2 regions of the Bacillus songklensis genome follow, and region 2 is predicted to be linked to the other one. Evidence: a T-box and tRNA genes for the amino acid it is inferred to sense, from the RefSeq annotation. Region 2 holds a T-box; the other holds one or more tRNA genes.
What was found. The T-box of region 2 lies ahead of leuS (leucine--tRNA ligase). A T-box ahead of a tRNA ligase gene usually reads a tRNA of that ligase, here a tRNA-Leu.
Positions count from the first base shown of each region.

Region 1: it has a tRNA-Leu gene. The T-box ahead of leuS (leucine--tRNA ligase) is inferred to sense a tRNA for this amino acid. The anticodon was not compared.

Region 1 is NZ_JBHRZT010000043.1:189,035-205,083, forward strand. Features, by position in the region: partial or broken gene ACFOU2_RS10520 (hypothetical protein) at 40-235, shown strand; gene ACFOU2_RS10525 (YitT family protein) at 556-1,128, opposite strand; gene ACFOU2_RS10530 (hypothetical protein) at 1,477-1,731, opposite strand; partial or broken gene ACFOU2_RS10535 (cold-inducible protein YdjO-related protein) at 1,909-2,085, opposite strand; gene ACFOU2_RS10540 (glycoside hydrolase family 1 protein) at 2,069-3,334, opposite strand; partial or broken gene ACFOU2_RS10545 (helix-turn-helix domain-containing protein) at 3,681-4,095, shown strand; gene ACFOU2_RS10550 (SIS domain-containing protein) at 4,174-4,530, shown strand; partial or broken gene ACFOU2_RS10555 (hypothetical protein) at 4,560-4,679, opposite strand; gene ACFOU2_RS10560 (2Fe-2S iron-sulfur cluster-binding protein) at 5,552-5,872, opposite strand; gene ACFOU2_RS10565 (hypothetical protein) at 6,330-6,491, shown strand; gene yhbH (sporulation protein YhbH) at 6,585-7,763, opposite strand; gene ACFOU2_RS10575 (hypothetical protein) at 7,999-8,154, opposite strand; gene ACFOU2_RS10580 (PrkA family serine protein kinase) at 8,244-10,139, opposite strand; gene trmL (tRNA (uridine(34)/cytosine(34)/5-carboxymethylaminomethyluridine(34)-2'-O)-methyltransferase TrmL) at 10,531-11,013, opposite strand; gene ACFOU2_RS10590 (amidase domain-containing protein) at 11,074-11,961, opposite strand; gene queG (tRNA epoxyqueuosine(34) reductase QueG) at 12,029-13,171, opposite strand; gene ACFOU2_RS10600 (B3/B4 domain-containing protein) at 13,295-13,960, shown strand; tRNA gene ACFOU2_RS10605 (tRNA-Gly) at 14,092-14,165, opposite strand; tRNA gene ACFOU2_RS10610 (tRNA-Leu) at 14,238-14,319, opposite strand; tRNA gene ACFOU2_RS10615 (tRNA-Leu) at 14,352-14,440, opposite strand; tRNA gene ACFOU2_RS10620 (tRNA-Cys) at 14,451-14,525, opposite strand; tRNA gene ACFOU2_RS10625 (tRNA-Gly) at 14,538-14,612, opposite strand; tRNA gene ACFOU2_RS10630 (tRNA-Gln) at 14,617-14,691, opposite strand; tRNA gene ACFOU2_RS10635 (tRNA-His) at 14,717-14,792, opposite strand; tRNA gene ACFOU2_RS10640 (tRNA-Trp) at 14,805-14,878, opposite strand; tRNA gene ACFOU2_RS10645 (tRNA-Tyr) at 14,884-14,968, opposite strand; tRNA gene ACFOU2_RS10650 (tRNA-Thr) at 15,103-15,178, opposite strand; tRNA gene ACFOU2_RS10655 (tRNA-Phe) at 15,189-15,264, opposite strand; tRNA gene ACFOU2_RS10660 (tRNA-Asp) at 15,275-15,350, opposite strand; tRNA gene ACFOU2_RS10665 (tRNA-Met) at 15,423-15,499, opposite strand; tRNA gene ACFOU2_RS10670 (tRNA-Val) at 15,520-15,595, opposite strand; tRNA gene ACFOU2_RS10675 (tRNA-Glu) at 15,603-15,677, opposite strand; tRNA gene ACFOU2_RS10680 (tRNA-Ser) at 15,699-15,790, opposite strand; tRNA gene ACFOU2_RS10685 (tRNA-Asn) at 15,794-15,868, opposite strand; rRNA gene rrf (5S ribosomal RNA) at 15,878-15,993, opposite strand.
Region 2 is NZ_JBHRZT010000020.1:783,644-799,692, reverse strand. Features, by position in the region: gene ACFOU2_RS07020 (MDR family MFS transporter) at 1-685, shown strand, start outside; gene ACFOU2_RS07015 (GntP family permease) at 1,098-2,420, shown strand; T-box leader at 2,797-3,036, shown strand; gene leuS (leucine--tRNA ligase) at 3,135-5,549, shown strand; gene ACFOU2_RS07005 (rhodanese-like domain-containing protein) at 5,837-6,142, shown strand; gene ACFOU2_RS07000 (DUF2553 family protein) at 6,350-6,583, shown strand; gene ACFOU2_RS06995 (sporulation protein Cse60) at 6,588-6,767, shown strand; gene ACFOU2_RS06990 (BaiN/RdsA family NAD(P)/FAD-dependent oxidoreductase) at 6,982-8,253, opposite strand; gene ACFOU2_RS06985 (putative polysaccharide biosynthesis protein) at 8,410-10,050, shown strand; gene ACFOU2_RS06980 (SMR family transporter) at 10,197-10,349, shown strand; gene ACFOU2_RS06975 (XapX domain-containing protein) at 10,410-10,577, opposite strand; partial or broken gene ACFOU2_RS06970 (IS5/IS1182 family transposase) at 10,745-10,945, opposite strand; gene ACFOU2_RS06965 (hypothetical protein) at 11,080-11,307, opposite strand; gene ACFOU2_RS06960 (pseudouridine synthase) at 11,569-12,294, shown strand; gene ACFOU2_RS06955 (DeoR family transcriptional regulator) at 12,413-12,634, opposite strand; gene pepV (dipeptidase PepV) at 12,980-14,389, shown strand; gene ACFOU2_RS06945 (MFS transporter) at 14,677-15,870, shown strand.

The sequences.
Region 1 (16,049 bases), on a different contig from region 2:
CTATTCATCTTATCAAATTAGGATAAAAATGTATTCATTATGGCCATCTTAATGGATGGGTACGGTGGAACAGCCGGGCTTGTAACCGTTGAGGACATTTTGGAGGAAATTGTGGGCGAGATTCGTGATGAATTCGATGCGGATGAAGTCCCTGATGTTCAAAAAATAAAGGAAAGTCACTACATTTTTGATTCAAAAGTATTAATCGATGAAGTGAACGACTTGCCGGGGACAGACATTGAAGAGCATCATATTAAACGAATTGAAGTTTTTCAAGTCAAAATTGACTCTAATGCCTTACAAGAAACAGAAATAACGTCATAGCAATACAACAAAGGCATGTACGAATAGAAACGTACATGTCTTTTCTTTGAGGCAATTCCCTCTTTTATTTCTGAGGGAGAGTTTGACTTTAGAAGTTCTGTTAATTTTATTGCCCATTTTTATGTTAAAAGAAAAGGATCGACTTATATCAATGTTTTTTAAGCATTACCACGCGTTAATCCACTATGGGGTTCTTCGTGATACTACAGATTATGCGGGATTTACCGTTCTTCAACGGACAGAAGGTACTATTACCATAAGGGAAGTCGTAACGCCTACAACAGAAATTACCACTAATGAAAACATGAAAGATGTCAATCCAATTGTCCCTATTCCCGACAGGACAACAATACTATCAATTACAAAGATTAATATCCCTACATTCCATGAAGTCCATTTGGCTAAAATCTGAGCTACTAAATCTGTTCCACCTGTACTTGTCTCATAACGCAGCATTAATCCTATACCGATTCCAACCAATGTTCCTCCCAGAATCGCACTCAAGAAAATAGGTAAGTCAAAATGATGTCGCAACGGAGAGAGCCAATCAATTAAGAGTGATGAGAGCAAGAGGCCGTTTAAGCTGTTATAAAAATAATTCCTCTCATATTTCCAGGCATATAAGTATAGAGGAGTGCTTAAAACAATCATGCATAATCCAGTAGGGAAAGAAAAGTAATAATGGAGAATAGGAGCAATACCAATAACGCCCCCATCTAATAAATGATAAGGGGCCAAAAAGCCGCTAATGCCTATCCCTAATAAAAAGCTGCCTAAAAAAGCGGCCAATGTCTTCTGAAGGATATGAACCACCTTTTTCTTTAATTATTCACTTGTAATGTATGTCCCAATCTGAACATCTAGAAGGAAAATAAAAAAATGCATAAAGAAAGCCGGTAAAATCCGGGCTTTCTTTATGAGCATGCCTTGCCCTCTTCCTCTTTCCGAAAGACACTTCTCATCGCATGGAACACATCGGCTTTTTGCTTAAGAATATAACGGGAGCACTTCCCATCATTGATATTCTTTAAACTTGTTTCTCCAATCATAAGAAAAAAATCTTCAGCTGCGAGCTGAAGGTTAACATAACATTCGTTCTTCAACTAAACCGCTCCGTTATCACTATAAAAAAAGCGACATTCATTTCTATGCTCATTTTTCGTATTCAACAGGGATTAGGTCCATTTTTACCTTTTTAGCTACAATATAGCGTGTATAGCCATCCGTGAGAATCTTCGTATCCCGCTTAATTGTAATGGGTTCATCTAAGGAGCCTGTCCGTTTTACGTAGTCCACGACTTTCTGTATTTTTTTAGGGTTAGGACGTGAATTTAAAAACTCTTCCGTTACAACAACCTCTTCAAGTGACATAAAATCTTCAGTTCCTTCTGGTCCTTTTGTTTTCAACTCTATTTTCACCTCTTCTTCAGTTTAATTATATACTTTATTCGATTTTCCAGTTAATATAACGGAGTCCTGCAGGGAGCAAAAAAGCTCGGAGCAAAAATAGTCCAAGCTTTTATCATATAACATTGTTATTGTACAAGACATAGATATAGATCGTTTTCGATAGAGATTAGGGGGCAACTTTTCTAAAAGACGTTCCCCAGCTCTCATCTTATGACCGCATAACGGACAATTTTGATGATTCTCATAGGAGAAATCCTTTCTCATCCACCCAATACCGTCTTCTGATTCACATTCCCAAACCTCTGTTTGTTCCTTAGGTAACCGTTCTTCATTTTTATAGTTTTTCCCCATTTGTTGCAATTACGTCTTTATACCAGAAGAAAGACTTTTTCTTTTTGCGTTCTAATGTCCCACTGCCATCATCATGTTTATCAACATAAATGAAACCATAACGTTTAGAGAACTCGCCTGATGAAGCACTTACCAAATCAATGCAGCCCCAGCTTGTATAGCCCATTAATTCAACGCCATCTTCAATTGCTTCACCCATTGCTTTAATGTGATCACGAAGATAATCAATTCGATAGTCATCATTGATTGAACCGTCCTCTTCTACTTTGTCATAGGCTCCTAACCCATTTTCTACAACGAACAGCGGTATCTGGTAGCGGTCATACAATTGGTTTAAGCTAATACGTAATCCTACTGGGTCGATTTCCCACCCCCAATCGCTTGCCTTTAAGAAAGGATTCTTAACTCCGCCGATGAGATTTCCTTTTGTATTTTCTAAATCTGACTTGTCTTTTTTCTCTGTTCTAGACATATAATAGCTAAATCCAATATAATCTACAGTGCCCTCCCTAATTAACTCCAGGTCACCGTCCTGAATTTCTAATTCAATATTATGCTCCTTGAAATAACGTTTAATAAAAGCAGGATATTCGCCTCTCACCTGAACATCTGCGCAAAAATAGTTAAAAAAGCGTTCTTCTTGGAGGGCATACATCACATTTTCCGGATTGGAATCATACGAGTAAACTGGTGCATATAAAATCATGCATCCAATTTGAGCGTCTGGAATGATTTCGTGACAAGTTTTTACAGCAATGCTGCTAGCAACAAATTGATGATGGAATGCCTGGAATGTTGGTTGGTATTTGTCTTCTTCCTTTTGGATAGAGAAACCAAGGCCCTGGATGGGCATAATAAATCCACTATTGATTTCGTTAAAGGTCATCCAATATTTCACTTTGTTTTTATAACGGTTGAATATCGCATTCACATATCTTTCAAAGAAGGTAACCACTTCACGATTTCTCCAACCTCCATATTCTTTAACAAGATTTAACGGCATTTCATAGTGAGAAATTGTTACAAGATGATAAAAGTCAATGGCTTCATGGTTTGGATAACTGTATTTCTCTCGATCGATTTCGAAATTAAAACCCGGGGATTGTAAAATTTTAAGTCTTTCTTTTCCACCTGGAAGAACATCGGCAATATTTAATCCTTTATTTCCTTCATAAAACCCGCCTTCTATTTGATTGGCAGCTGTAGCTCCTCCCCATAAGAAACCTTCAGGGAATTGATATTTTTTCATTTGATTGCCTCCCGATATTTTATCCATAGTAATTAGCATTTGTTTGTCGTGTAAATTTATCAAAAAAATAGGCGAGAACACCCCTTCCTCAAGGAATGAGAAGGGCGTAACCCAAAGAGTAAATGGGGGATGGAATCGCCTTCGGACTAGAGATGGCTCACTTGCCATCTCAATTGTCCGACTGTTTGAGTGTATATAAAATGACTTGAAAATCATCATTGTACGAGTCCCGCCCCTTTTCCTCCTTTTGTGTATCTGATTTTTCCAAGCGAGTTTCTTGATAAAACAGAACAAATGTTTTTATTTTTATTCCTAATAATGGTATAATAAGGAAGGGGGGAAAGCCATGCTGATCAACAAAGCCTATAAGTTTCGCATCTATCCAACTAAAAAACAAGCCACTTTAATCCATAAAACTATTGGGTGTTCATGTTTTGTCTTTAACTATTTTCTTACCAAATGGAATAATAACTACACAGAAACAGGCAAAGGATTAACCTATCATTCGTGTTCTGCTCAATTAACGCAACTAAAAAAAGAGTTGGTATAGCTAAAAGAAGTGGATAGTATTGCCGTTCAATCCTCTTTGAAAAACCTTGCGGATGCGTACACTTGATTTTTCAAGAAACAAAATGATGCCCACGCTTTAAATCCAAAAAAACAAGATTCAATCCTATACAACTAAACATACGAATGGAAACATAAAAAGCCCCCAACATTCAATAGTTGAGTTTTTTGAGCGGACGTTAAAAGGTGATATAGAAGAAAAAGTCAGGAAGGCTGCAAGTCTAGTTACCAAAGCAGATAATGTCATTTTTATTGGGATAGGAAGCTCAGGTATTCTTGCTGAATATGGTGCGAGATATTTCTCAAGCTTAGGTAAATTTTCGATGTATATTAAAGACCCTCACTTTCCTATTCACTCCAAACTCATGTTTAACAGCGTAACAATTGCTTTATCTGTCTCAGGAGAAAATAATTTTACAGTCACTCATCTTCATCAACTTAAACAAGAAGGAAGTAAAATTATTAGCATTACAAACACTAAACTCTCAACCATTGCAAAAATCTCTGATATAAACATTCCATATTATGTAACTGAGGAATTTTTTGAAGAAGCTAATATTACTACACAAGTACCCGTTGTTTATATTCTAGAATCTATGGCTCGTGAAATATATAAACTTAATCAATAGCCTGATATTCGGAATGAAACAAACGTTTATCCAGTTCCTTTTATGCCACAGCCTCCAAACCAACCAAATAACTTTTGTGTTCCGTAAAAGATAAAAACTTTTCTTGTGGATTCCCCACAATAGCCGTAATATGATGAATTCCCATCGATTTTTTAGTCATTTATATGATCTCCCTTCTATCTATAAAATCTGGCAGTGTAAACATCTTCACACACGTTATCAACAACTTTCGAAATAAGAACACAACCTGAATATTATTTCGAATTCGAGATATAAAGCCTAATAAATTTGATATTCCCTTTTTAACCCATTTTCATTGAATTTTAAAATATGTTTTACCTGTACTGGATGTTTGTAAAACGAAAAGCCTATTATAAAGTCTTTAACCGTGTTTCCATGATAGTCGAATGTAAAGCTCTTCGTCCCATCTAGATTGCCGCTAGATACGCAGATAACTGTATCTGTATATCTTGATGTTTCCCCAATGCTTCCATAGTGATACATCATTATATATGATTGAAAATATGATGGCATGTACCACCTAAAATTCTAAGCCAATACATTGATCTTAAAAGATAGTATGTTAAAGTTTTTATCCTTAGGATATATTCCTTGCCATGAATAGTAGATTTGAATTTTTTCTCATATATAGGTTAGTTATTCAAAATAAATTCAAAGCAAATACTTTTAATTAAAAAATCTTTAATTCTATATAATTAGAAAACGTCTACTCAATCATTGTCAATCCCTGATTTTTAAAAGATTAACTGATTTTATTAAAAAGCATACAAGAGTACTTGTATGTTTTTCTACCCCTATGAGGAACTTGGTATAGTTAGCATGTTCCTTTCTTTTTTGGTTCTGCATTTTGAATGGGCTCACTCATGAATGTAAGGCAAGTCAAGGTTCTTTGGTATAAAGAAGTCTCCGATCGGGAACGTTTGTTCATCCTGTGTAACACAGGCAAAAACACTCCTTTTACGGCTGGTTTATGTTCTCTGTTTTGAAATACAAAATTGACTTATTCGACTGGTCTCGGACCAGCATCCATACCAGAGCTTGCTACTGTCATAATAGGACGAACGGCTACATCTCCACTTACACGAATTTGACAAGATAAACGCAAATGATCTTCAATCCCTTTTTGTGAAAAGGCATTTTTTTCTGCATTGGTTATATCACAAAACTCTCCTGCCAATACTTCTACTCTGCAGGTCGTACATTTTGCCTTACCTCCACAGCGGTGGAGAATATCTACACCGTTGTCCTCTAGTGCTAATACTAACTTTGTCCCATTTTCTACTTCAAAAGTTCCTCGTCCTGGAACCGTTACATTTGGCATCTTATAACCTCCCCGTCTAAATAATGAATGCTTAAAAACTTCTAACATAATTATCGCCTAACCTTGTATTTTATAGACATCAACCTGAGATTGACGGGACACTTTATATTGGAGGATAAGAATGATAAAATTTGTCGTCATTTATACTTTCTTCACGTACCTGTTATATGTTTTATCCTTTACTTCAGTTAATGACATAGAAGACACTGTATACTTTTTGTATTGGAAAAGACGATAAGTCATTCAACCCCAAAGTATTTGTAACACGAGGAAATTTTGCATCATTCTTATCCTGATTTTATAAAGTAGCTACAAAAAAAGATGAGTCCTTATTAAAGAATTGCCCTTGTTAGCACAATAAAAAACTGTGAGGTCTCCTGTCCGGCTGCCTCCTCTATCGTAATGCATAAAAGCAATCTATCCAACACAAAATACCCAACAACGGGAGGTGGCTAGATTGCCAAATAACAGAAAAAAAATGCTAAAGGGAGACGCGGATCAGACCGCGGATGAACTCATTGACGGACCGGTAAGTCCTCGACCAGATGTCTCATGGTCCTGGTCTGAACATAACGGAAAACAATCAAAACCGACAAAGACAGAATCAGCAGAGGAATAGTTAGTATACTGCCCCGTTAGCATAATAAGAAGAGGAGCCACCGTAGCGGTTCCTCTTCTTCAAAAAAAGTGATTGCTCACTCCGATCGTTTCTTTACGCATATGCCTTATCTTCTTCATCTTTCCGAAAGAAACTTCTCATCGCATGAAACACATCGGCTTTTTGTTTGAGGATATAATGATAAAATTTGTCGTCGTTTATATTCTTATATGCGGACATTAGCGTAGAATGTCGATTATATTGATTCACTTCCCCATACCCAAACATGTTAGATACTTTCATCAATTCATGCACGAATTTTACGCATCGAGCATTGTCTGATGTTAGATTGTCTCCATCCGAAAAGTGAAATGGATAAATGTTATAGCGGACTGGATCGTATTTTTGATCAATTAGTTCAAGAGCTTTTCGATAAGCTGAAGAACAAATCGTCCCCCCGCTTTCTCCTTTTGAGAAGAAATCTTCCTCTGATACGACCTTGGCTTCTGTATGATGGGCAATAAATTCGATATCTACCTTTTCATATTTGGTACGCAGGAATCGTGTCATCCAGAAGAAGAAGCTGCGGGCCATGTATTTTTCCCAAATTCCCATTGATCCACTTGTATCCATCATAGCGAGAACTACTGCCTTTGATTCAGGCTTCAGCACTTCATTCCACGTTTTAAACTTTAAATCTTCCGGAAAAATGGGATGAAAACTAGGCTTACCGCTCATAGCATTGCGTTTGTAAGCCGACATGATTGTTCTTTTTTTATCGATATTACCCATAAGTCCTGTACGGCGGATGTCATTAAACTCAATATGCTGCACCACGTTTTGGTCTGTTTCTTTTCTCTTTAATCTTGGCAATTCCAACTGTGCAAATAAAGCTTCTTCCAGTTCCATCATGGATACTTCGGCTTCATAATAATCTTCTCCTGCTTGATCTCCAGCCCCCTGGCCTTTTCCGGCCCCCTGCTGACCTTTCTCCTCGGCTCCATCTCGTGCTACAACATCTCCTACCTTACTGTCTCCATCCCCTTGACCCACATGTTTATTTTTATCATAGTTATAACGGATACGATATTCATCTAAGGAACGGATCGGAATTTTGACGACATCTCTTCCATTTGACATAATGATGCTTTCTTCTGTAATGAGATCCGGAAGATTGTTTTTAATCGCTTCTTGAATTTTTTCTTGATGTCTCTTCTGGTCATCATGGCCTTTTCGATGGAGGGACCAGTCTTCTTTTGAAATCGCAAAATTTTTGTTATCTTCTTTTCCCATCTTCTTCCCCTCCTTATTTATTAAAAAACTGTCACCTTTTATAAAGTCTTTACATAAAGTATGGTGAATGCTTTTTTAGAAACAACGCCCCTCTATAAAGGTTGGTTACTCTATACTATGCATTAGCTAGAGATAATTGACAAATAATTACGACAATTAGACAATTCCCCATAAAAAATAGACAAGTCTCTCTGTGCTTGTCTACTTTTACGGAGAATTATTACTTTGTTTATTGTCAATCATCATATTGTTCAGGATCTGGAGACATTCCTTTCTTTTCTTTGAGTTCTTTATTTGTCTCCATATTCCTCATGCCTCCTGCATGTTCCTTCATTTCCTTTAAATTTCGCACCATTAAACCATTCATCGGTTGTTCTTTTTCTTTCTTCATCATTATCACCTCTTGTTGTTCAATTCCCGTTATCTGCTACTTTTAAACCTTAAGCATACAAAAAACACTGCCAAAAGGCAGCGCTTCTCTCATCGGTTTAATAAGCTTCCAACATAACGAAGCAACTCATTAGCCGAAACTGAATTATATCCGTGTTCGTCGATTAACCGAGCCACTACTTCATTGACTTTCTTCAACTGCTGTTCATCTGGTGTTTTGGTCGATGTCGTAATTTTCACTACATCTTTCAAGTCTGCAAACAGCTTCTTCTGGATCGCTTCACGCAAACGCTCATGAGAATTATATTCAAACCGTTTTCCTTTGCGTGCAAAAGCAGAAATTCGAATTAAAATTTCTTCGCGGAACGCTTTCTTCGCATTTTCGGAAATGCCGATTTGCTCTTCGATCGAGCGCATAAGCTTTTCATCTGGATTCATTTCTTCACCTGTGAGCGGATCACGCAGCTTATTTTTATTGCAATATGCTTCAACGTTATCCAAATAGTTATCCATTAACGTCTTAGCCGATTCTTCATATGAATACACAAACGCTTTTTGTACTTCCTTCTTCGCAATTTCATCGTACTCTTTTCGTGCTGAAGAAATGCAGTTTAAATAGCGCTCACGATTTTCATTCGAAATAGATGGATGCTGATCCAGCCCTTCTTTGAGCGAGCGCAGGACATCAAGTGCATTGATGGATTTTACTTCTTTACGGATGATTGTCGATGAAATCCGATTAATGACATAACGCGGATCAATGCCGCTCATTCCTTCATCTGGGTACTCCTTCTGCAATTCCTCTACATCTGCATCATTATAGCCTTCCACCGCTTGCCCATCATACAGCCTCATTTTTTTCACTAAATCGATGTCACCTTTTTTCGGCTCTTTCAAGCGGGTTAAAATCGTAAACATGGCAGCTACACGAAGTGTATGTGGAGCAATGTGTACATCTGATACATCACTTTCGCTAATCATTTTTTCATAGATGCGCTCTTCTTCACTCACTTTTAAGTTATATGGAATCGGCATGACGATAATACGCGAGTGAAGGGCTTCATTTTTCTTATTGGCAATAAATGAACGATACTCTGTTTCATTCGTATGGGCGACAATGAGTTCATCTGCACTAATTAACGCAAAACGGCCAGCTTTAAAATTCCCTTCTTGTGTCAACGATAGTAAATGCCATAAAAACTTCTCATCACACTTTAACATCTCTTGGAATTCCATCATTCCGCGGTTGGCTTTATTTAATTCACCATCAAAACGATAAGCTCGCGGATCAGATTCTGAGCCGAATTCGGCAATTGTTGAAAAATCAATGCTTCCCGTTAAATCGGCAATATCTTGAGATTTTGGATCCGAAGGGCTAAACGTTCCGATCCCGGTACGCTTGTTTTCAGATAAGAAAATTCTTTCAACCAACACATCCTCTATTCGTCCGCCATATTCTTCTTCAAGGCGCATCATGTTAAGAGGAGACAGGTTACCCTCTATACGAATACCATATTCCTTATAAAAATCTTGACGAAGATGATGCGGAATAAGATGCAGCGGATCTTCATGCATTGGGCATCCTTTTATAGCGAAAATAGCGCCGTTATCTGTATGGGAATACGCCTCCAGCCCTCTTTTAAGCATTGTTACAAGTGTAGATTTACCGCCGCTGACAGGTCCCATTAGTAACAAAATTCTTTTTCGAACGTCTAGACGTTTTGCTGCCGGATGGAAGTATTCCTCCACAAGCCGCTCTAATGCATCCTCTAACCCAAACAGTTGTCCGCTGAAAAATTGATAGTTTCTTTTTCCATTCACTTCTTCAAAACCAGCATCTTTGATCATATTGTAAACTCTGGAATGTGCCGACTGAGCGACCCAAGGTTTCCGTTTTATAACCTCTAGATACTCTGCGAAGGTGCCTTCCCATTTGAGCCTTTGTTCTTCTTCGCGGTACATTTCAATCTTTTTTAATATATCCATTAAAGAACCTCCCTACCATTGATGCTACTGATCAAGATTAATACACTTTATGCGGGGATGTCCTTGAACATGCTTTTTTTCATTTTGTGAATCTAAAAACTTTAAACATTTTGTTAAATTTTGCTCATACTTTCCGTTCACACGGATAGACACATGGGCTATAATAAATTTATGACCTATTGTGGAGAAAGTAAAACAAATTAAAGGAGGAACACAGCGGTGAGAACGATTTTAGTGCTAGGTGTTATGTTAACATTCTTATCAGCGATTTTTACGGCTGGATATAATGACAAGCCTGGAGTAAAACGCAAATAATTTTTTTCATAAAATGAAAGCCTTGTCATCTCCAAAAGATGACAAGGCTTTTTATGTTGCATTTCCTATCCGGGTTTTATGATAACCCCGGAAAGTTTTGCTGCTTTAGAGCTTCATAAATAAGAATGGCAGCTGTATTCGATAAATTTAAAGCTCTTACTTTATCGTTCATCGGAATACGCAGGCAGCGCTCCATATTATTTGAAATGACCTCTTTAGGAAGGCCAGTTGTTTCGCGGCCAAATATAAAGAAGTAATCTTGATTTGGATCCGTATAATCAAACGTACTATACGTCTTTTGCCCGAACTTCGTAATGAAATAAAATTGCCCCTCTTTGTACTCTTCGAAAAATTCCTCTAAGGAATCGTGATATACAACCTCCACGTGCTCCCAATAATCCAATCCAGCACGTTTTAACATTTTATCATCTGTTGAAAACCCCAAAGGACGAATTAAATGTAAAGTTGTTCCTGTTGCAGCGCAAGTTCTGGCAATATTGCCTGTATTGGCTGGAATTTCTGGTTGATATAAAACAACATGTAGTCCCACACATTTCACCTCTAACAAAAAATCTAATTCTCATTATACCACTATCTTCTTAAAACAAAAGTACTCCATCTAACCAACAATACGAAAAAACGCATATTTAATATTAGGGGTATAAGCTGATGAATCCTCGTACGCCCAATATCTCATACGGCTGTTATACGTATGGGCGTTCACAAGAGGCATATCGTTTGCATCTTTTGCCACTACTACTGTTGTATGATTCCATCTGCCATCACCTTCAAAATCATAGCAAATCACATCTCCCGGCATAAGAAGCACCGGATTGGATACCTGCTTTGCCCGTAAACCGGTAGTAGAATTCTTCAAGTAAGCATGGAAGGCATGAGCAACCGCCCAGCTGTAACTCCATGAATTGTTTTGCATCCACCAACCCTTCCCCTTATTCGGATACCCTCTCATCGGTGCGCCGCCCTCATGGACACACTGAGATATAAAGTTCGTACAATCAACAGCAAACTTCTTATATTTTGGGTTATAACTGTTCCACCATGTTTCCGCATACCGAACGACGGCTAAACGGTTATAATGGTAGGAAGATCTCACTTCTTCTTTCGATTCATATTCCATCACATCTTCTAAAGTTTGTTTTTCTCCAACAGGATTGACTATTTGATCGGTAATAAGCGTATCTTTATAAAAAACAGCCAACCGTGATTCTATTTCTTCCTCTATATAAAAAAATGTCCCTTGCTTGATCAATGACTGAAGATGAACATGATACAACACATCTTCTTTCGCTTCATTTTCTTTGATAGAACGAATCCAGCCTCTGGCGTTACACTTAACAATTTCGGCTCCTCGTTTTTGGAGTGAAGCTGCTTTTTGTTCGGCTTGAGAATAAATAAAGGAAGAAAAATCCTTTTTCGCACGACCATTGACTAAGTATTCTGCCCTTGCTGTAATTAAGGCATGGAGTAGTTGTTTTTTGGTCAACAAAGGTTTCACCGCTTTCATACGTTTTATTATAACGCTATGATGAAACCACACCTGTTTAACACAAAATTCACTCACTTTGCATATGGAGCATTTCTAAACCTTTTTGGATTTCTTTTAACACGTCTTCCTCTTGTTCTCGCTCATATGCTTTCTCTAAGGCTGATAATGCTGCTTGATCACCTATTTTTCCTAAAGCCCACGCAGCCATTCCTCTAATAACAGGACGAACATCTTCTTTTAGAAGCTTTACTAAATCTGGGACAGCCGTCTTATCTTTATAATGGGCTAAAGCGATAATGGCATTACGCTGAATCGGTTTTTTTCCTCGCCATGAACCGGATACATGCCCGAACTTTTCTTTGAACTCTTTATTGCTCATATGAAGTAATGGTTTCAATAAAGGCTTGGCTAATTCCGGATCAGGCTCCATCTCTGCATGAAGATGAAAGTCTTTCCCTCTATTTTCCGGACACACTGTTTGGCATGTATCACAGCCATATAATCGATTTCCCACCTTGGCCCGAAACTCTTCAGGAAGAAATCCTTTAGTCTGCGTCAAAAATGCAATACATCGCTGTGAATTTAACTGACCCGGTCCTACCAATGCACCTGTTGGACATACTTCTATACACTTATTACACGTTCCGCATCGATCTTCTATCGGGGCATCCGGAGGAAGCGGGATGTTTGTAACCATTTCTCCCAAATAGACATAAGATCCAAATTCAGGGGTAATGATAGAACAGTTTTTTCCACTCCACCCTATCCCAGCACGCTGGGCAACTGCCCGATCTGAAAGTTCGCCTGTATCTACCATGGATTTCACCTTAGCTTCTGGCATTTTCTCTAAAATGAATTGCTCTAATTTCTCAAGACGGTCCCGCAAGACCGTATGATAGTCTTGTCCCCATGAAGCCCTACAAAAAATACCTCTTCGTTCTTCCTTTGTGCTTTTTGGAGCGTTTTTTAGCTTTGAAGGATAAGCAAGTGCAATGGCGATAATTGATCTTGCTTTTGGAAGCAATAACTCAGGATTCGTTCGTTTCTCAATATCGGGCTCCTCAAAACCTGACTGATATCCTAATTGTTGTTGAGCAATTAGCCTTCCTTTTAACTCGTCAAATATTGAAGCACTGGTAAATCCAATTTTATCGATTCCAATCGTTTTACTATAAGCAATAATGTCTTGTTTTAGCTGTAGAACGTCTATCATTCAGTTTCCTCCTCTCTTTCTATATTCATTTATTGAAAAGTCTGAGCGACCGTTTAATTTCATTTCAGCTCAACAATCATTATAATAAAGGATAACAGCCTAATAAGGGAGAGTAAGTAAATGGAAATCAATATTCATTCTGATATTAAAGCAAAGATTCCAGATTTTAAAATTGGCATTATACAGTATAAACATATTTCTATTGGAGAATCTCCTCAAATGTTAAAAGGAAGACTGCGCTTGTTTCAAGAATCCATCTTTTTTGACTTAGAAACAAAATCAGTTTCTGACATACAAGGAGTGGCAGAATGGCGAAAAGTATTTAAAACAATTGGCACAGACCCAGGTAAATATCGGCCTTCAGTGGAAGCATTGTTCCGTCGGATTAAAAAGCAAACCTATCTTACATCCATCAATTCAGCAGTTGATCTCAATAATTTTTTCTCCTTACAATATGAAATACCAATTGGAATATACGACTGCAGCACTTTAGGGAGAGATATTCTCATTCGTACCGGAAACGAGGATGAGCATTATTTGGCATTGAATGAACGAGAGGTTTCCTTGAAAAACAAGATCATTTCAAGCGATGAACAAGGAGCATTTGGCAGCCCATACGTAGATTCAAAGAGAGCCCCTGTAACAGAGAAAACAACAGAAGCGATTCAAATCATCTATTTACGTCCGTCATTGCCAATGGAAAAAGCCGTTAAACTCACAGAGTCTCTGAAAGACATGTTTTTGCAAATACATGGAGGAGAAGCTACATTTTCAATTAAAATGTAGACAATTAAAAAGTGCCTTTTATTCTCAGTTTAAAGGGCACCTCCTTCTCTGGCATGTTTCACAACAAATAAAAAAAACGCAATACCCCGTTTTATGATGGAAACGAAACACTGCGTTGTAACCGATATGTATGGAGCGGGTGATGGGAATCGAACCCACGACATCAGCTTGGAAGGCTGAGGTTTTACCATTAAACTACACCCGCATATTTTATCATAATTTGTCGAACATAAAACAAAAAGAAAACAGGTATTTCTCCTGTTAAATAAAAGCTTGATACCGGTGGTCGGGGTCGAACCGACACTCCAGAAGGAACACGATTTTGAGTCGTGCGCGTCTGCCAATTCCGCCACACCGGCGTATTCAAAGCTAAACAATAAACAAAAATAAATGGTGCCGAGGACCGGAATCGAACCGGTACGGTAGTCACCTACCGCAGGATTTTAAGTCCTGTGCGTCTGCCAGTTCCGCCACCCCGGCGACAAATACATGGAGGCGGCAACCGGATTCGAACCGGTGAATAAAGGTTTTGCAGACCTTGGCCTTACCACTTGGCTATGCCGCCTTATATAAACAATGGAGCGGAAGACGGGATTCGAACCCGCGACCCCCACCTTGGCAAGGTGGTGTTCTACCACTGAACTACTTCCGCAATATGGCTGGGCTAGCTGGATTCGAACCAACGCATGACGGAGTCAAAGTCCGTTGCCTTACCGCTTGGCTATAGCCCAATCATTTTACTACTATTATAATATATGGGGCGATTGATGGGAATCGAACCCACGAGTGCCAGAGCCACAATCTGGTGCGTTAACCACTTCGCCACAACCGCCATATTTCAAATTGGCAGGGGCAGTAGGAATCGAACCCACACCGGAGGTTTTGGAGACCTCTGTTCTACCGTTAAACTATGCCCCTGTAAATGGTGGAGGGGGACGGATTCGAACCGCCGAACCCTGAGGGAGCGGATTTACAGTCCGCCGCGTTTAGCCACTTCGCTACCCCTCCATTATTCGAATGTCTAGCTATGGCTCCTAATCTTTCAGTCGTTTCACTTATGTCCATGAAACCAAAGAGCGGTTTTCCGGTCATAAGCTCCAACGCCTTTCAAGATTGAACAGTCGCCTTTGCTTTTCTTTAAATGGTGCCGGCGAGAGGACTTGAACCCCCAACCTACTGATTACAAGTCAGTTGCTCTACCAATTGAGCTACACCGGCGTTTAAGAAATGGTGGCTCGGGACGGAATCGAACCGCCGACACAAGGATTTTCAGTCCTTTGCTCTACCGACTGAGCTACCGAGCCTTTTTATAAATGGCGGTCCCGACGGGACTCGAACCCGCGATCTCCTGCGTGACAGGCAGGCATGTTAACCACTACACCACGGGACCACACATTTTGCTTAAAATATCTTACGATATTTTGCGCGAACTCCCAAAGATGAAATTCAAAGAAGTTGGAGTTGGTTGCGGGGACAGGATTTGAACCTGCGACCTTCGGGTTATGAGCCCGACGAGCTACCAGACTGCTCCACCCCGCGATAATAAATTTACATGTACATGGTGGAGGATGACGGGATCGAACCGCCGACCCCCTGCTTGTAAGGCAGGTGCTCTCCCAGCTGAGCTAATCCTCCATTATAATGGTGACCCGTACGGGATTCGAACCCGTGTTACCGCCGTGAAAGGGCGGTGTCTTAACCGCTTGACCAACGGGCCATTTAAATAAAATCACTTATATGGCGGAGAGCAAGGGATTTGAACCCTTGAGGCAGCGTTAACCGCCTACACGATTTCCAATCGTGCTCCTTCGGCCACTCGGACAGCTCTCCAAATGGCTCCACAGGTAGGACTCGAACCTACGACCGATCGGTTAACAGCCGATTGCTCTACCACTGAGCTACTGTGGAATCATATCAGCCTGGCAACGTCCTACTCTCACAGGGGGAAACCCCCAACTACCATCGGCGCTGAAGAGCTTAACTTCCGTGTTCGGCATGGGAACGGGTGTGACCTCTTCGCCATCATCACCAGACATATTATATTATACATGATTGTGAAGAAATTTCAACTCTTTTTTAAAGTTATTCC
Region 2 (16,049 bases):
GATAGCAGCGTTTTCCTATCGTAAGATATCTGCAGAAAAAGCCAAACAAGTTAGTGTACTCGATGAGATATCTCCTGTAAAAAACCACGCCAAATTTCAAGCCCTGCTAACGCTTTGTATGGGCTATTTACTATGCTGGGTTGCTTACTCCCAATGGGCCTCAACAATTTCTGCCTATACACAGGAGATCGATATATCATTGAAACAATATAGTTTGCTTTGGACGATCAACGGGTTGCTCATTGTGATCGGACAGCCGATTGTTAATGGTCTTATTAAATTAATAGCCAAAACATTAAAAGCTCAAATCATGATTGGGATTTCCATCTTTATTGCTTCATTTGCTATTGTCTCCGTTTCTCATCAATTTTGGCATTTCCTTGTAGCTATGATTGTCTTGACGATTGGGGAAATGTTTGTGTGGCCGGCCGTGCCGACTATTGCAAGCATGGTTGCCCCAAAGGGAAGAGAAGGTTTTTATCAAGGTGTGGTAAACAGTACAGCAACAGGCGGAAGAATGATTGGTCCTTTAATTGGCGGCGTACTGGCAGATTACTACAATATGAGTGCCCTGTTTTACGTATTGATTGGTTTCTTGGTTATTTCTCTATTCACCACAGCGGCGTATAACCGGAAAATCAATCAAGTGCAACAAGCCGAAACCATTGCGGGGGCTGCTTCCTAAACTTATTGTTATGGTTCAGATTTTCATACGGTCGTTCTGTTCTATCATCTTGAATTAGCTTATAAAGGCTCTCAAATAAGCAGTTGGCAAGAGACCATAGGGTTGTTTGCCAACTGCTTATGCGTAAGTAAACGGACATGGATGCTTTTTATTCATGTCCGTTTATTCATATAAATAACGTAATTTTTTAACACCTGTCATCACTTCCTATTCTCTTCACGGTCCTTCTGTCCCTTTATCCGGAATAGGCTGAAAAGGTCTTACGTGGATTCATATATTTTTTGAGAAATGTAGAATGTAATGGTTATAACCAAAATAATATAGTGATAGACAGAGAAGACAACCTTGAAAGGTGTTTTCGAAGTTATTGAAAGCGTTTTCTTTATAATGATATGTTAAAGGGGGAGAAAAGATGTTAAGTATGATTGGTCTAATCGGGGGACTTGCTTTATTAATCATCTTAACCATGAGAGGAATGAATCTCCTGGTTGCCGGCCCGCTTTGTGCTTTGTTTGTGGCAGTGCTGGGCGGCATGCCTCTTTTTCCGCAGCTTGTAGGAGAAGGAGAAGCTAATTTTGTCGGAAATTATATGACTGGTTTTTCGGGCTTCGTGACGTCCTGGTATTTAATGTTCTTGCTGGGGGCCATTTTTGGAAAGGTGATGGAAGACAGTGGTGCGGCTGATTCTGTTTCTAAGTGGATTGTTGAGAAAATGGGGATGAAGCGTGCCGCATTAGCGGTCGTGCTGGCTTGTGCTATCTTAACATATGGGGGCGTCAGTCTATTCGTCGTAGCATTCTCAGTGTATCCGATGGCAGTAAGCTTGTTCAAACAAGCCGATTTACCAAGAAGATTCATCCCAGCTGCCCTGGCATTTGGTTCGGTTACATTTACGATGACATCGGCGGGCTCTCCCGAAATCCAAAACTGGATTCCAATCGAGTATTTAGGAACTAGTCCGTATGCAGGCTGGGAAGTGAGTTTAATCGTGGCCATCGTTATGGCTGTGTTTGGTTATTGGTGGCTAAAACGGATGATTAAAAAAGCAGTAGAAAAGGGTGAACGTTTCGTTGCACGTGACAATGATCCCATTACAGCTGATGACAGTCAACTCCCAAACCCGATTTTAAGTTTAATTCCTTTATTAGTTGTCCTAGTTATTTCCTTTGTATTCCATGATTCTTTAAAGCAATCCGCACTAATTATCGCTTTATTAGGCGGTGTTCTCGCAACGACTCTTATTAACTGGAAATACTTCCGTAATTACTGGAGTGCGGTATCGGAAGGAACGTTGGGGGCGTTAATCGCCATCGGTAATACAGCGGCTGTTGTTGGCTTCGGCGGAGTGGCAAAAGCTGTGCCGGCATTCCAGGTAGCGGTCGATACCATGACAAGTATTCCCGGAAGCCCGCTAATTGGGGGGGCGATTGCTGTTAGTGCCATTGCAGGTATTACCGGGTCTGCATCCGGTGGTCAAGCGATTGCTTTACCGATTTTAGCTCCCCACTATATGGACATAGGAGTCAATCCAGAGGCGCTGCACCGTGTCCTTGCTATTTCCTCGGGATGTTTGGATTCTTTGCCGCATAATGGTTATGTTGTCACAACGATACGCGGAATCTGCGGAGAATCCCATCAAGATGCTTATGGTGCCGTTGGTGCCATGACGGTCATTGTTCCGCTGGTTGGTGTTATTTTAGCTATTGTTCTATTCTCCTTTGGTCTAGGATTATAACAAGGCTAGAGTAATAGGCTATACGGAGCACGCTATCCTGTAAAAGGACAGCGTGCTTTTATATAGTCGTAGTTATCCAAGCTTTCCTAAAAGGGTTTCTCTTACCTGAGAATAGCAGTATAATGGTATAATAAAAAAATAAAAGAACATAATAGAAAATAAAAAATGAAAAGAATGTGATGATGACAGTATAAATGCCCTCTATTATCTCAGTGCTCGTTTTCTGTTTGTAAAAATAGTATACTATGTAATAAAGGGAAACTTTACTCGGTGGGATACTGTCCGTTAGAGTGGGATAAAAATAATTTTGGTAAAATACGAACGAACAACTTGCGGTTTTAAACCATATTATTTACAATACAAAGTAATGAGACAATGAAAAGCGTTGAAAAGGAGTAGTAATGAACGAAGCGAGCAAAGAGAGTTGACGGTTGGTGTAAGTCAGCAAACGAGCGTTCATGAACTCGCCTTTGAGTTGCAAATGTGAAACAGCTTGCTTACAAGCAAGAGTAATGTTTGCCGTATTGCCTGCGTTAAAGGATTAAAGCGAGTGTCAGTTTTATGCACTAATGTGGGTGGTACCGCGGGAAGATGAAAGAATCCTCTCGTCCCTTTTTGGGATGGGAGGTTTTTTATTTAGGTCAAACTGTCTAGAATGAGAGTAGATGACTTTATCAATCTTCAGAGTGAATAATGAAATGAGGAGGACAATTCATGGCTTTCAATCATCAAGAGATTGAGAAAAAATGGCAGCATTATTGGGAAAACAATAAAACGTTCAAAACGACGGAGGATAAAGGTAAACGTAAATTTTATGCGTTAGATATGTTCCCGTATCCATCCGGGGCGGGTCTTCATGTAGGACATCCTGAAGGATATACCGCAACGGATATCTTGTCCCGAATGAAACGCATGCAAGGGTACAATGTGCTTCATCCAATGGGATGGGATGCATTCGGGCTGCCTGCTGAGCAATATGCGTTAGATACTGGAAATGACCCTGCTGAATTCACAAAGCACAATATTGATAATTTCCGCCGTCAAATTAAATCACTGGGTTTCTCCTACGATTGGGATCGAGAAATCAATACGACAGATCCAAATTACTACAAGTGGACGCAATGGATTTTCTTGAAGCTTTACGAAAAAGGTTTAGCCTATATTGATGAGGTGGCTGTAAACTGGTGTCCGGCATTAGGGACGGTATTGGCCAACGAGGAAGTCATCGACGGCAAAAGCGAGCGCGGAGGACATCCGGTTGAACGCCGACCGATGAAGCAATGGATGTTAAAAATTACAGCTTATGCAGATCGTTTATTAGAAGATTTGGAAGAACTTGACTGGCCTGAGAGCATTAAAGAAATGCAGCGTAACTGGATAGGCCGATCTGAAGGTGCGCATGTTCACTTTAATATTGAAGGGCATAATGAAACGTTCACTGTTTTCACGACGCGTCCGGATACCTTGTTTGGTGCAACGTACGCAGTGTTAGCCCCTGAACATCCATTTGTTGAAAAAATTACGACTTCTGAGCAAAAAGAAGCGGTAAACACTTATTTGGATCAAGTGAAAGCAAAAAGTGATCTTGAGCGTACAGATTTAGCAAAGGATAAGACAGGTGTGTTTACAGGTGCATACGCAATCAACCCGGTAAATGGCGAGAGAATGCCGATTTGGATTGCCGATTATGTACTAATGAGCTATGGCACGGGTGCGATTATGGCAGTACCTGCTCACGATGAGCGTGACTTTGAATTCGCTAAAAAGTTCGATCTGCCGATTAAAGAAGTAGTGGCAGGAGGAGACGTAACGAAAGAAGCGTATACAGGTGATGGTGAGCATGTAAACTCCGACTTCTTAAATGGCTTAAACAAAGAAGAAGCTATTACTAAAATGATTGAATGGCTGGAAGAAAAGAAAATTGGTTCCAAAGAAGTCACATATCGTCTTCGTGACTGGTTGTTCAGCCGTCAGCGTTATTGGGGCGAGCCAATTCCTGTCATTCATTGGGAAGACGGCACGATGACAGTTGTGCCTGAGGAACAACTTCCGTTGATGCTTCCAGTAACAAAAGAAATCAAACCGTCCGGTACAGGAGAATCTCCATTAGCCAATATCGAGGAATGGGTAAATGTGGTGGATCCTGAGACAGGCAAAAAAGGACGCCGTGAAACAAATACGATGCCGCAATGGGCAGGAAGCTGCTGGTACTACCTGCGTTATATCGATCCGCATAACCATGATAAATTAGCGGATACTGAAAAGCTTGAACAATGGCTGCCGGTCGATATTTACATCGGCGGTGCAGAACATGCGGTGCTTCACTTGCTGTATGCACGTTTCTGGCATAAATTCTTATACGACATCGGTGTTGTGACAACAAAAGAGCCATTCCAAAAATTATTTAACCAGGGAATGATTCTAGGGGAAAACAATGAAAAGATGAGTAAATCAAGAGGAAACGTAGTGAACCCTGATGAAATCGTAACAAGCCACGGAGCGGACACCCTTCGATTGTATGAGATGTTTATGGGACCTCTTGAAGCGTCTATTGCATGGTCAACAAAAGGATTAGATGGATCACGCCGTTTCTTGGATCGGGTATGGCGTTTGTTTGTAAATGAAGATGGTACGCTAAGTGACAAAATTCAAGACAGCAGCGATGCGGTCTTAGAACGTGTCTACCACCAAACAGTGAAGAAAGTGACGGAAGACTATGAGGGACTTCGTTTTAATACGGGTATTTCACAACTAATGGTCTTCATCAATGATGCCTATAAAGCGGAAGTATTACCAAAAACATTTGTGGAAGGCTTTGTAAAACTATTGTCACCGATTTGTCCGCATATTGCAGAAGAGCTTTGGTCCAAACTTGGCCACAGCGAATCCATCTCTTACGAAGCATGGCCAGCATATGATGAGGCAAAACTTGTAGAAGACGAGGTAGAAATCGTCATTCAAGTGAACGGAAAAGTTCGTGCCAAACTAAGCATTTCTGCGAAAGCCTCAAAAGAGGAAATGGAAGAAATAGCCATGTCGGATGAGAGTGTTCAACAGCAAATCGAAGGAAAAACAGTACGTAAAGTTATTGCTGTTCCTGGTAAATTAGTGAATATTGTTGCTAACTAAAAAAGACGATCGGGAAGTTAATCTCCCGATCGTCTTTTGCATCAGTGGATGAGGGGATTTTTATCCCGCATTAACGGGCAGTAAGACCTCTACTTCAAAACTTAGCGTAATCGGAGAAGTTTAAGTGGGGTATAAAGGAAAACCCCCACTGATGGAAGTGTCCTTTATCTTTTGTAGCTATTATAGACAGGCAAGGAATTTCGGGCTTTAGGTATGTTTGCATGGAATTTATGCTGTCTTTTTTGTTACAATAGCTTCAACAATACAAAGCAAAGAGGGTAGATGACATGAGAGATATTCCAACGATTACAACAGAAGAATTAAAAAGGAAATTAGAAGCAGGAGAAAAGTTATTGCTTGTCGATGTTCGTGAAGATGAAGAAGTGGCATCCGGGAAAATTCCAACAGCAATACATATTAAAATGGGTGATATCCCAGCAAACCTGGATTACTTTGATAAAAACAAAGAGTATATCTTTATTTGCCGATCCAGTTATCGCAGCGAGCGTGTTTGTGAATACCTTCAAGAGCAAGGATACAAGGTGCGCAATATGGTTGGCGGCATGTTAGAATGGTCAGGAGATGTAGAGTAAATACAGCTAATACGGGAATGGGCCTAAAGTTAACACTAGGTCAATCTAGCTTGAGTTTAAAGAGAATCTTTCTATCCAAACCTTGCAACTCGCTGGGGTGATGGGAAAGGTTCTTTTTTTGTCCCGATTTACGGATAAGGAAATTTTTTGAACGTTATTCATAAGTTGATGGATTTTGTCGTAAACATGAAGAAAGGAGGAATGCCAATGCTTCATATCATGAACGTGACAGAACGGGTGAACGCGAAATTAAAGGATGGGTATATGGAGTTATATTTTCACAGAGAAATGATCGGTAAAATTATTTTTTCAGAAGAAGGAAAGCAGTATGATTTGCAGGACGGCTATGTGTATGAAGAGGGGAAGATTTTAAAGGTCATTGACACGTCCTCTGTTATTTCCGGACCTTATGTAGAAGGGTGCGATTTAGGGTGGTGTTGAATAGGTGCAAGTGAAATTATTTGATGAGGAGCATGAAACAGACCTAGAACAAAAATTGAACCGATTTTTGGGAACGTTATCGGAAGATAGTCTCATCGACATTAAGTACCAGGTTGCTCTTCACGTAGATCAAGAGGGGGAACAAATTTATTGCTTTTCAGCCATGGTTGTTTATCGAGCCTAGGAAATCCCAGGCTCGTTCCGCTTTTCTTGGTGGTCTAGCTTGCACGAGCCAGCCCCTACGGCCCTCAAGATTAAACAGTCGCCTCCGCTTTTCTTATTGTCTAGCTGCGGCTCCTAGCTCCTCCTACGTTTCACTCCTTCCTACAGAACCAAAAAGCGGTTCTTTGTCAGGAGTTCCAACGGACGTCGGAGCTAAACAGTCGCCTCCGCTTTTCTTATGAATGGCTGCGAGCATATTGCCCGGCGTTTGTTCCTGCTAATCTTCCTGTCACAAGAGCAGCCGTAATGTTATATCCTCCCGTATAGCCATGGATGTCTAAAATTTCTCCGCAAAAATATAAGCCGGCCATCAGCTTGGACGCCATTTCCTTCGGATGAATTTCTTTAACAGAAATCCCTCCTCCGGTGACAAACGCTTTTTCAAGGGAGAGGGTACCATTGACCTGAATAGGAAACTGTTTGCACAGTTTGACGAACTGCCTGATCTTTTCGTGGGATATTTGCCCTGCGGCAGCTTGTCCGTCAATGCCCACCTGCTCTAGTAAAAATAATAGATAACGTTCAGGAAGCAGTCCTTTACATACATTTTTAAACGCTTTTTTAGGATCAGCTTTTATTAGTTTAAGCATTTCTTGAAACAGCTGTTCCTCATGTTTGTCGGGAATTGCATCAAGACTCATCGTGACCGTATTCGCTTTTTGTTTTTTTAACTCTTTTACGACATACTGACTGCAGCGTAACACGGCGGGTCCGGATAAGCCAAAATGAGTAAAAATCATATCCATTTGATGGGTGATAACCGGTTTTCCTTTTTTGTTTAATACACTTAAAGCCACATTTCGCAATGAAAGCCCTTGTAATGATTTATTTTGGATGAATGGTTCACCCGAAGTGACCGGTACCTCTGTTGGATAAAGTTCGGTAATCGTATGACCGGCTTCTTCTGCCCATGCATATCCGTCACCGGTTGATCCTGTATGAGGAACAGATTTTCCTCCTACCGCAAGGATGACGCTTTTTGCCTCGAAAAAGCGTCCGTCTTTTAAATGCACTCCTTTTACGCGGCCATCTTCATACTCCACCTTTTCGACAGGAGTATTTGTTTGAATATCCACCTTTAGTCTTTTGAGTTCACCGATTAAGGCATCTACTACTGATTGGGCTTTATCGGTAATCGGAAACATTCGTCCGTGATCTTCTTCTTTCAATTGAATACCGAGATTTTCAAAAAAAGAAATAATATCCTCATTATTAAAAACAGAGAAGGCGCTATATAAAAAGCGGCCATTACCCGGTATATGCTTCACAATCTCTTCTACGGGCAGCCGGTTCGTAACATTGCAGCGGCCGCCCCCGGAAATCGCAAGCTTTCTTCCAAGCTTATTACCTTTATCGATAAGCAGCACCTTTGCTCCTGTTTCACCTGCAGCAATCGAGGCCATGAGTCCCGAAGGTCCTCCCCCGATGACAATTACATCATACTTCATCTTTTCACCAACCTGTTCTTTTCTAAAACATGACTTCAGTACCTGACAAAAATCAAAAGTTCCGTTACAATTATTCGGTACGCAGTATGTTTACTTGCTTATTTTCTGCCATATCACTATTATCATTATGTAAGTTGCAATATTGGAGGCACATTCATGTCTGATTCTAAACTTTTACGAGGAACGTTTGTCTTAACATTAGGGACGTATGCTTCACGTATCTTAGGAATGATCTATTTATTTCCTTTTTATGCCCTTGTGGGAACATTGGGAGGTACCTTATTCGGGTACGGATATGCACAATATACCATTTATTTAAGTTTGGCCACAGCGGGCGTACCGATGGCCGTTTCAAAGTTCGTATCCAAGTATAACGCGATGGGAGATTATTATACAAGCAGAAGGTTATTTCGTGCTGGAATAAAACTGATGTTGGTAACAGGCTTTTTAGCTTTTGCTGTTCTTTACATGACTGCGCCTTCTATCGCCAAAGCGACGTTAGGAAGCGAAGGGCTGGAAAACTCAGTTGAAGATGTAACAATGGTCATCCGAATGGTCAGTATAGCCCTTATCATTGTCCCGATGATGAGTATTATTCGAGGTTTTTTTCAGGGACACCAATCGATGGGTCCGACAGCTGTGTCTCAAGTGGTCGAACAGCTTGTCCGTATCGTCTTCTTATTAGTTGCCGCTTATATTGTTATTAAGGTGTATCACGGAACGGTTGCAACGGCTGTTGGCTTTGCCACGTTTGCTGCGTTTGTAGGGGCGCTCGGAGGTCTTGTTGTGCTGTTTTGGTATTGGAAGAAAAGAAAGCCGCATTTGGACAAACTATTGGAGGAAAGTATTGAACCTTCTAATATTACAACAGCCCAAATGTTTAAAGAGTTGTTCACATACGCAGGGCCGTTTGTGTTTATCGGCCTGGCCATTCCTTTATTTCAATATGTCGATCAATACACGTTTAATAAGGCAATGATTGCAGCGGGAGAGAAGGAGAAAACAGAGTACATGTTTGGAATCATCCAAACATGGGTGCCGAAATTGGTGATGATTCCACTTTCCATCGCAACAGCATTTGGATTGACGCTTGTACCGACCATCACTAAATCCTTTACAGACGGTGACCATGCTCTTTTAAAGCATCAAATTGACCAAACATACCAAACGATTGTCTTTTTGGTTCTTCCAGCTGTTATCGGCTTGGCGGTCCTATCTTATCCAATCTATGGTTTTTTATATGACGTCAAAGATGCGGCAGTTGCCGGCGGAGCTATCCTTCGAATTTACGCTCCTTTAGCTTTATGGTTTTCGTTTTTTACAGTGAATGCGGCTATTTTGCAAGGAATTAATAAACAGAAATATGCTGTCATTAGCTTAGTGCTTGGTCTTTTAGTAAAAATCGTGTTTAATATGCCATTCATTTTCGTGTTCCATGAAATTGGCTCTATTTTAGCGACCGCTTTAGGCTATACGGTTTCGATTGTGTATACGTTTTATATGATTAAAAAACATGCACATTATGATTTCCAGGTGCTCATTAAGCGATCATTATTAATGACGATTTTTGCTTTATTAATGGGGTTAGCCGTTTTATCGGTACAATATAGCCTATCATTGTTTATGACGTATGAGGATGGACGTCTCGCTTCGGGAGTGATTTCGATGACAGGAGCCATCATTGGAGCAGGGGTTTATTTCTATGCATCATATCGCTCTGGTTTGTTGGAAAAGGTAATGGGTAAGCGATTGGAAAATACCATCCGTCGAAAGTTATTAAGGCAAAAGAGTGTGTAAAAAGGAGGCTGTCCCATAAGTCTCTAATCAATGACAAAAGTTGATCTTTACTGAACGGACCCGTCACGGAATCCTCTGGTTTTGCTGGATTTTCATGACGGGTCCTCTCTTTTAGTCTTAGTTTATCTAATAGGTATGTTGAGTTTATACACATTGAGGCCTATGCTGTTTGGTCTGGAGTAAGTACGGCAGCCATCGCACTAATTGGAGTATTAATTTGGAAAGAAAAAATATATATAAATCCACGTAAAGAATTTGACATGAGCCAAAAACGCCCATGTCAAATTCTTTACGCATAAGCGATCACCAAGCGGCATTAAGGGTTCTTGGCAATCGCTTATACGAGAACCTTTGTAAGCTCATTTAAAGAAAATAGAAACCCAGTTAAACAACTTATGTCCTAAATAAATGCCGATTATTCCTGCTACGCCCGCTAAAACTGGTGGAGCAGGTAATGGTAAACGGAATAGCGTGAATAAAAAACCCACAAAACCTCCCGTTACAAGTGCTAAGACGACTTCCTCCAAGGAATCACACCTCATCTGTATGTTGATTTATTAATCTTTATAACCGGTAAGAGGGGCTTTTGCTTCTGTTAAAATCTTAAAAGGGATGAAGCAATCATTCTTTTTAGTTTTGTCTATCTGATCAAAAAACATGAACGTTTTTTTCTGAAGGCTTTTGAGTCAGCCCTGATGAACACCATTTTAAATAAAATAAGAGGATCCAAAGAAGGGCGACCGTTGTCCTCGCAGTAGAAAGGACGAACCTTTTAGGAAATGAAGGAAAAATCAATATACTGATCCATTTTGCAAAGAAGATGATCCTTCGGCACTAAATCATGGATGCAGACAAATTCTATTTCATTTTGGGTTTCTTTTCTTGTATGAAACATAAAGGATTCACCGTCTCAATCAAGTTACGTATATTATAACAAATTAACGCGGTGAATAAATGAAGAAAAAAGACAAATAAATAGGCTGTCGAGGTTTCTCGACAGCCCGTGGAGAAGGACTCCCCTTTCTTTTTTTAAAATCCCATCCCTAATCTGCGCTCGATTCGGCTGACACGTCTGTCAAGACGCTCTACCTCTCTTTCAAGACGATTTAAGCGTTGGCCAAATTGTTGACCAAATCCGCCCGGAAATTGTTGGCGTCCATCATACCATTGATCATAAGTCTCTTGAGATACACCATACACTGGTTCATAAACCTGTTGAGGGATATTATACATAGAATCATAATAATAAGAATACATTGAAATTCACTCCTTTTTAAGTTTACACCTTAGTGTATGTAAAATAGACGAATGTGAAATAGAGCAAATGCCTATTCTTGACTATATAAATCCACATTGAACCTTTTTAGCTTATCCAGGATGCAAGAACAAAAAAGCCATGAATAGAATAAAGCAACTCGGCTTATGTCGAGAGATTAAGTTGGATTTATATAGAAAGAAAATAGAGAAGTAAATATCGTGGTACAATATAGGGAGATTTAGACAGTTAGAGGTGTAAAAATGAGAATTGACAAATTACTGGCTAACGTTGGATACGGCAGCAGAAAAGAAGTGAAAGGGTTATTGAAATCCGGGGCTGTTAAGGTAGATGAAGAAGTAGTTAAGGATCCAAAAACACAGGTCAATCCGGATGAGCAAGAAGTAACCGTCCATGGAGAAATCGTTTCTTATAAAGAATTTATTTATTTAATGATGAATAAACCGCAAGGGGTTATTTCGGCAACGGAAGATTTGCAGCAAAAAACGGTTGTAGATTTGTTGGAGTTGGAGGATGCGGTATATGAGCCTTTTCCGGTAGGGCGGCTGGATAAGGATACAGAAGGATTTTTATTGCTGACAAATGACGGACAACTATCACATAAGTTATTGTCTCCTAAAAAACATGTACCAAAAACATATTTTGCCCGCATTAACGCGCCTGTGACAGGAGAAGATGTAGAAGCTTTTAAGCAGGGTGTGATACTGGATGATGGATATATGACCAAACCGGCTAAGCTAACCGTTTTATCAAGCGGGGACAGATCAGAGATTGAGTTAACGATTACGGAAGGCAAATTTCATCAAGTGAAACGAATGTTTGAATCGGTAGGGAAAAAAGTGACGTATTTAAAGAGAATCTCGATGGGACCGTTGCAGCTGGATGACAGGTTGGAGCTTGGAGAATATAGAGAATTAACGGAGGAAGAGATAGAATTATTACAATCTTATACACCAACAGATATATGACCAGAAAAAAGGAACCTTTTACAATGAAAGGTTCTTTTCTAAATTATTTCAATCATTATATGGGTGTACCATATTTAAGTGCTTGTCTTTATATCATTTTTACTTCCATGCCATTTTATTATGACGACATCCTTACTTTTTTGCTTGTAGTTGCCCATCTGCCACGGCTCGGGCTGTGAACTAGGTCGTTATATGCTAACACGTTTAAATCTCGTTGAATGGTTCTTGGTGTAATACCAAATTCATCCACCAGTTCCTGTGTAGTCACTGTTCCATTTTTACGGATAAACATGTAGACTGCTTTGATACGAGTTAGCATTCGGTTAGTTGAAGGTTTCAAACAACCACTTCCTTATCATTTTTTCGCATGGCAAAGCTTACTACCCACTCTAAGATGTCAAGCACTATTAAAGTAAAAATTTCTACAATTATATTGTACACAAAATCCATTGGAAATTAAAAGGCAAATGCACAAATTAACACAATATTTACAAAAAACTGATATGATTATGTAATTTCTCTGTAACACCCTCCTTTATTATTCCTGTTTTGTTACATTTTATTAAAAAGACTGAAAATTTAGACTGAAAAATCCTGCTTTGTTTTGCCCATGTTCTTCCCTTTTGTTTTCAAAAAAAAATGTGATAAAGTGAGAAAGTAGATGACGAAAAGGAGTAATCGGATCATGGAAAACATCAATTGGTTGAATGAAGTGGAAAAACGAAAAGAGCAGCTGATTCAAGATACGCAACAATTTTTGCAAATCAAAAGCGTGCTGGACGAATCGACCAAAACGAAAGAGATGCCTTTTGGAGAAGGAATCCACCGTGCTTTAACCCATTTGCTGCAACTGGGCGAAAAAGACGGATTCAAGACGAAAAATGTAGATGGCTATGCAGGCCATATTGAAATGGGAAGCGGAAAAGAACTAATTGGCATTCTTTGTCATGTGGACGTTGTTCCTGAAGGCGATGGGTGGTCTACCAATCCATATGGAGCGGAAATCAAAGATGGGAACATTTATGCGCGCGGTGCCATTGATGACAAGGGACCAACAATGGCAGCCTATTATGCGATGAAGATCGTAAAAGAATTGAATCTGCCATTAAATAAAAGGGTCCGTATCATTTTGGGAACCGATGAAGAAAGCAGCTGGCAATGTGTGGATCACTACTTCAAGCACGAAGAAATGCCAATAATGGGTTTTGCGCCCGATGCGGATTTCCCCATTATTTATGCCGAAAAAGGGATTGCCGACTTTGATTTGATCCAAAACAGCAGTTTATCAACAGAAGGGACAATAGTATTAAAAACATTCCAGTCAGGCAGAAGATATAATATGGTTCCTGATTTTGCGGAAGCTATTTTGGTCGTAAATGATTCTTCTGTTGATCTTTCTTCTTCTTTCGAAACCTTTTTGCAAGAGCGTGAATTACAGGGAAAGGTCAACGTGGAAGGCCAACTCGTTACATTAAAGCTTGAAGGGGTATCAGCTCATGGCAGCGTTCCTGAATTAGGGGAAAATGCGGGCTTGATATTAAGTCAGTTTTTACATACATTGCCGTTGGATGAGCAGGCAAAAGAGTTCATCGGGTACGTGTATCAATATTTTGTGGGAGATACGACAGGTGAGAAGCTGAACGTAAACTACAGTGATGATATTACAGGAAAGTTAACGATCAATGTGGGTATTCTTCATTATGATAAAACAAAGGGCGGTAAAATAGGTGTCAATACCCGTTATCCGGTTACAGCGAACATTGAAAAAACGATTGATACGATTCGTCAAATGAGTGCAGCTTATCATATGAACGTGGAAAATGTCTCTGATTCCAAACCTCATCATGTAGAACAAGATCATGAGCTGATTAAAACGTTACAGAAAGTGTATACGGAACAAACAGGGGAAGAGGCGACATTGCTTTCCATTGGTGGAGGCACTTATGCCCGTTCATTGAAAGCAGGGGTAGCATTCGGACCATTATTCCCTGGCCGAGAGGAATTGGCCCATCAAAAGGACGAATATATCATGATTGAAGATATGTTAAAAGCCGCGGCCATTTATGCACAAGCTATATACGAATTAGCGAAATAAAGGGGCTGACTCAAAAGCCTCCAGATGACGGTAATCATCCATTTTTCCTGTGATGGGCGTCAACGCCATGCTTGATTTTCTTGGATTTATAATGACGGTCCATCGCAGGAGGGTGTCTCAAAAGGATGTTCTTTGAGACACCCTCAAAATTATTTTCACCAATTTATAGTCAATTATGATAAAATACATTTGATGAAAAAACCGCTCTCTCTTGTGCAGGGAAAGCGGTTCTTTCTTTAGTCTCTAAAACTACTAATCTATCACTTTAAAAAGGTGGCATCTTATGTATGCAGTTAGCCCTAAATAAAGAAAAAGGCTATACGAAAGCCGTTTTTGTACTTTTTTATTTTCTTGTCTTTTTTGGAATCGGAGGGTTATTTCCTCTTCTTTCCGTTTATTTATCAGATGTTGTGGGGCTATCAGGAGCGGAAGTAGGGACGATTATGTCTATCAGTCCTGTCGTGATGATTTTTATTCAGCCGCTGTGGGGAATGATTGCTGATTACACTCAAAAACCGCGTTTGGTTTTAACGCTTACTCTAATGGGGACGGGAATGGTTGGCTATTTCTTTTCTTTTATCGAGCAATATGCGGCATTTTTAGTGATAGCTGCATTGCTGGCATTTTTCCAGAGTTCCATTATCCCGATTTCTGATAGTATCGCGTTAAATTATGTTCAAAAAGCAAACGGCAACTATGGAGCAATTCGTCTGTGGGGAGCAATCGGCTTTGCCGTGTCTGTATTGGTTGTGGGGAGATTGGCAGAAACTTTTGGCTTAAAGATCATTTTTTACGTATTTGCGGTTGTTTTATTTTTAGCGGCATTGTTTGCATGGCAGCTGCCGAAAGAAAGTCAAACGCTGAAGGTGAATTTGCGGGAAGATGTTTCCCGCTTAGTCAAAATGCCTAAATTCATGCTGTTTTTGCTGGCCACATTTTTGATCTTTGGTCCCATTTATGCCAACAATTTCTACTTTAGCCTTTATATTACAGGTCTAGGCGGTACATTAACCGGTGTTGGTCTCGCTTTCTTATTCGCTGCGGGAAGTGAAGCGCCCTTCATGAAATTTGCGAGCTCCTGGATTCAAAAACTGGGAATCTTGCACATTTTATTATTGTCATCTTTTATTGCACTTGTTCGCTGGACACTTTATTTCTTTGAGCCGTCTTTAACGATAGTCTATGCAACAACTATCTTGCAAGGATTTTCAACCGGTTTGTTTATCCCGGCCGCTTTACAATATGTACGGGACTTGGCACCAACGAATGTAAGAGCAACAGCCGTATCTTTGTATGCAGCTATGGGGAATGGATTGGGGAGCTGGTTTTGCACTTTCTTAGGCGGTCTTATGTTAGAAAAATACACCGTGTCTACAGTCTACGGCTTTTTTAGTGTTCTCACATTAGTGGGGTGTGCGTTAACATTTTTTATTAAAAATTTGGAAAAAGGTGACTTAGCTGAGTCAAACATGTCCGGCTGAATTATCTTCATGGACCGCTTCGTTTGTTTGTTGGGATTACGACAAATCAAGGAAGCGGTCCATTTCGTATAATAAATGTAGGAAATTCGATAAAATTAAAATGTGCCTATCTTTTAGATAACATCCCTTTTCTGTTTAGAGAGATTACGAAGGAAAGAAAATGTTTTTTTGAACTTTTC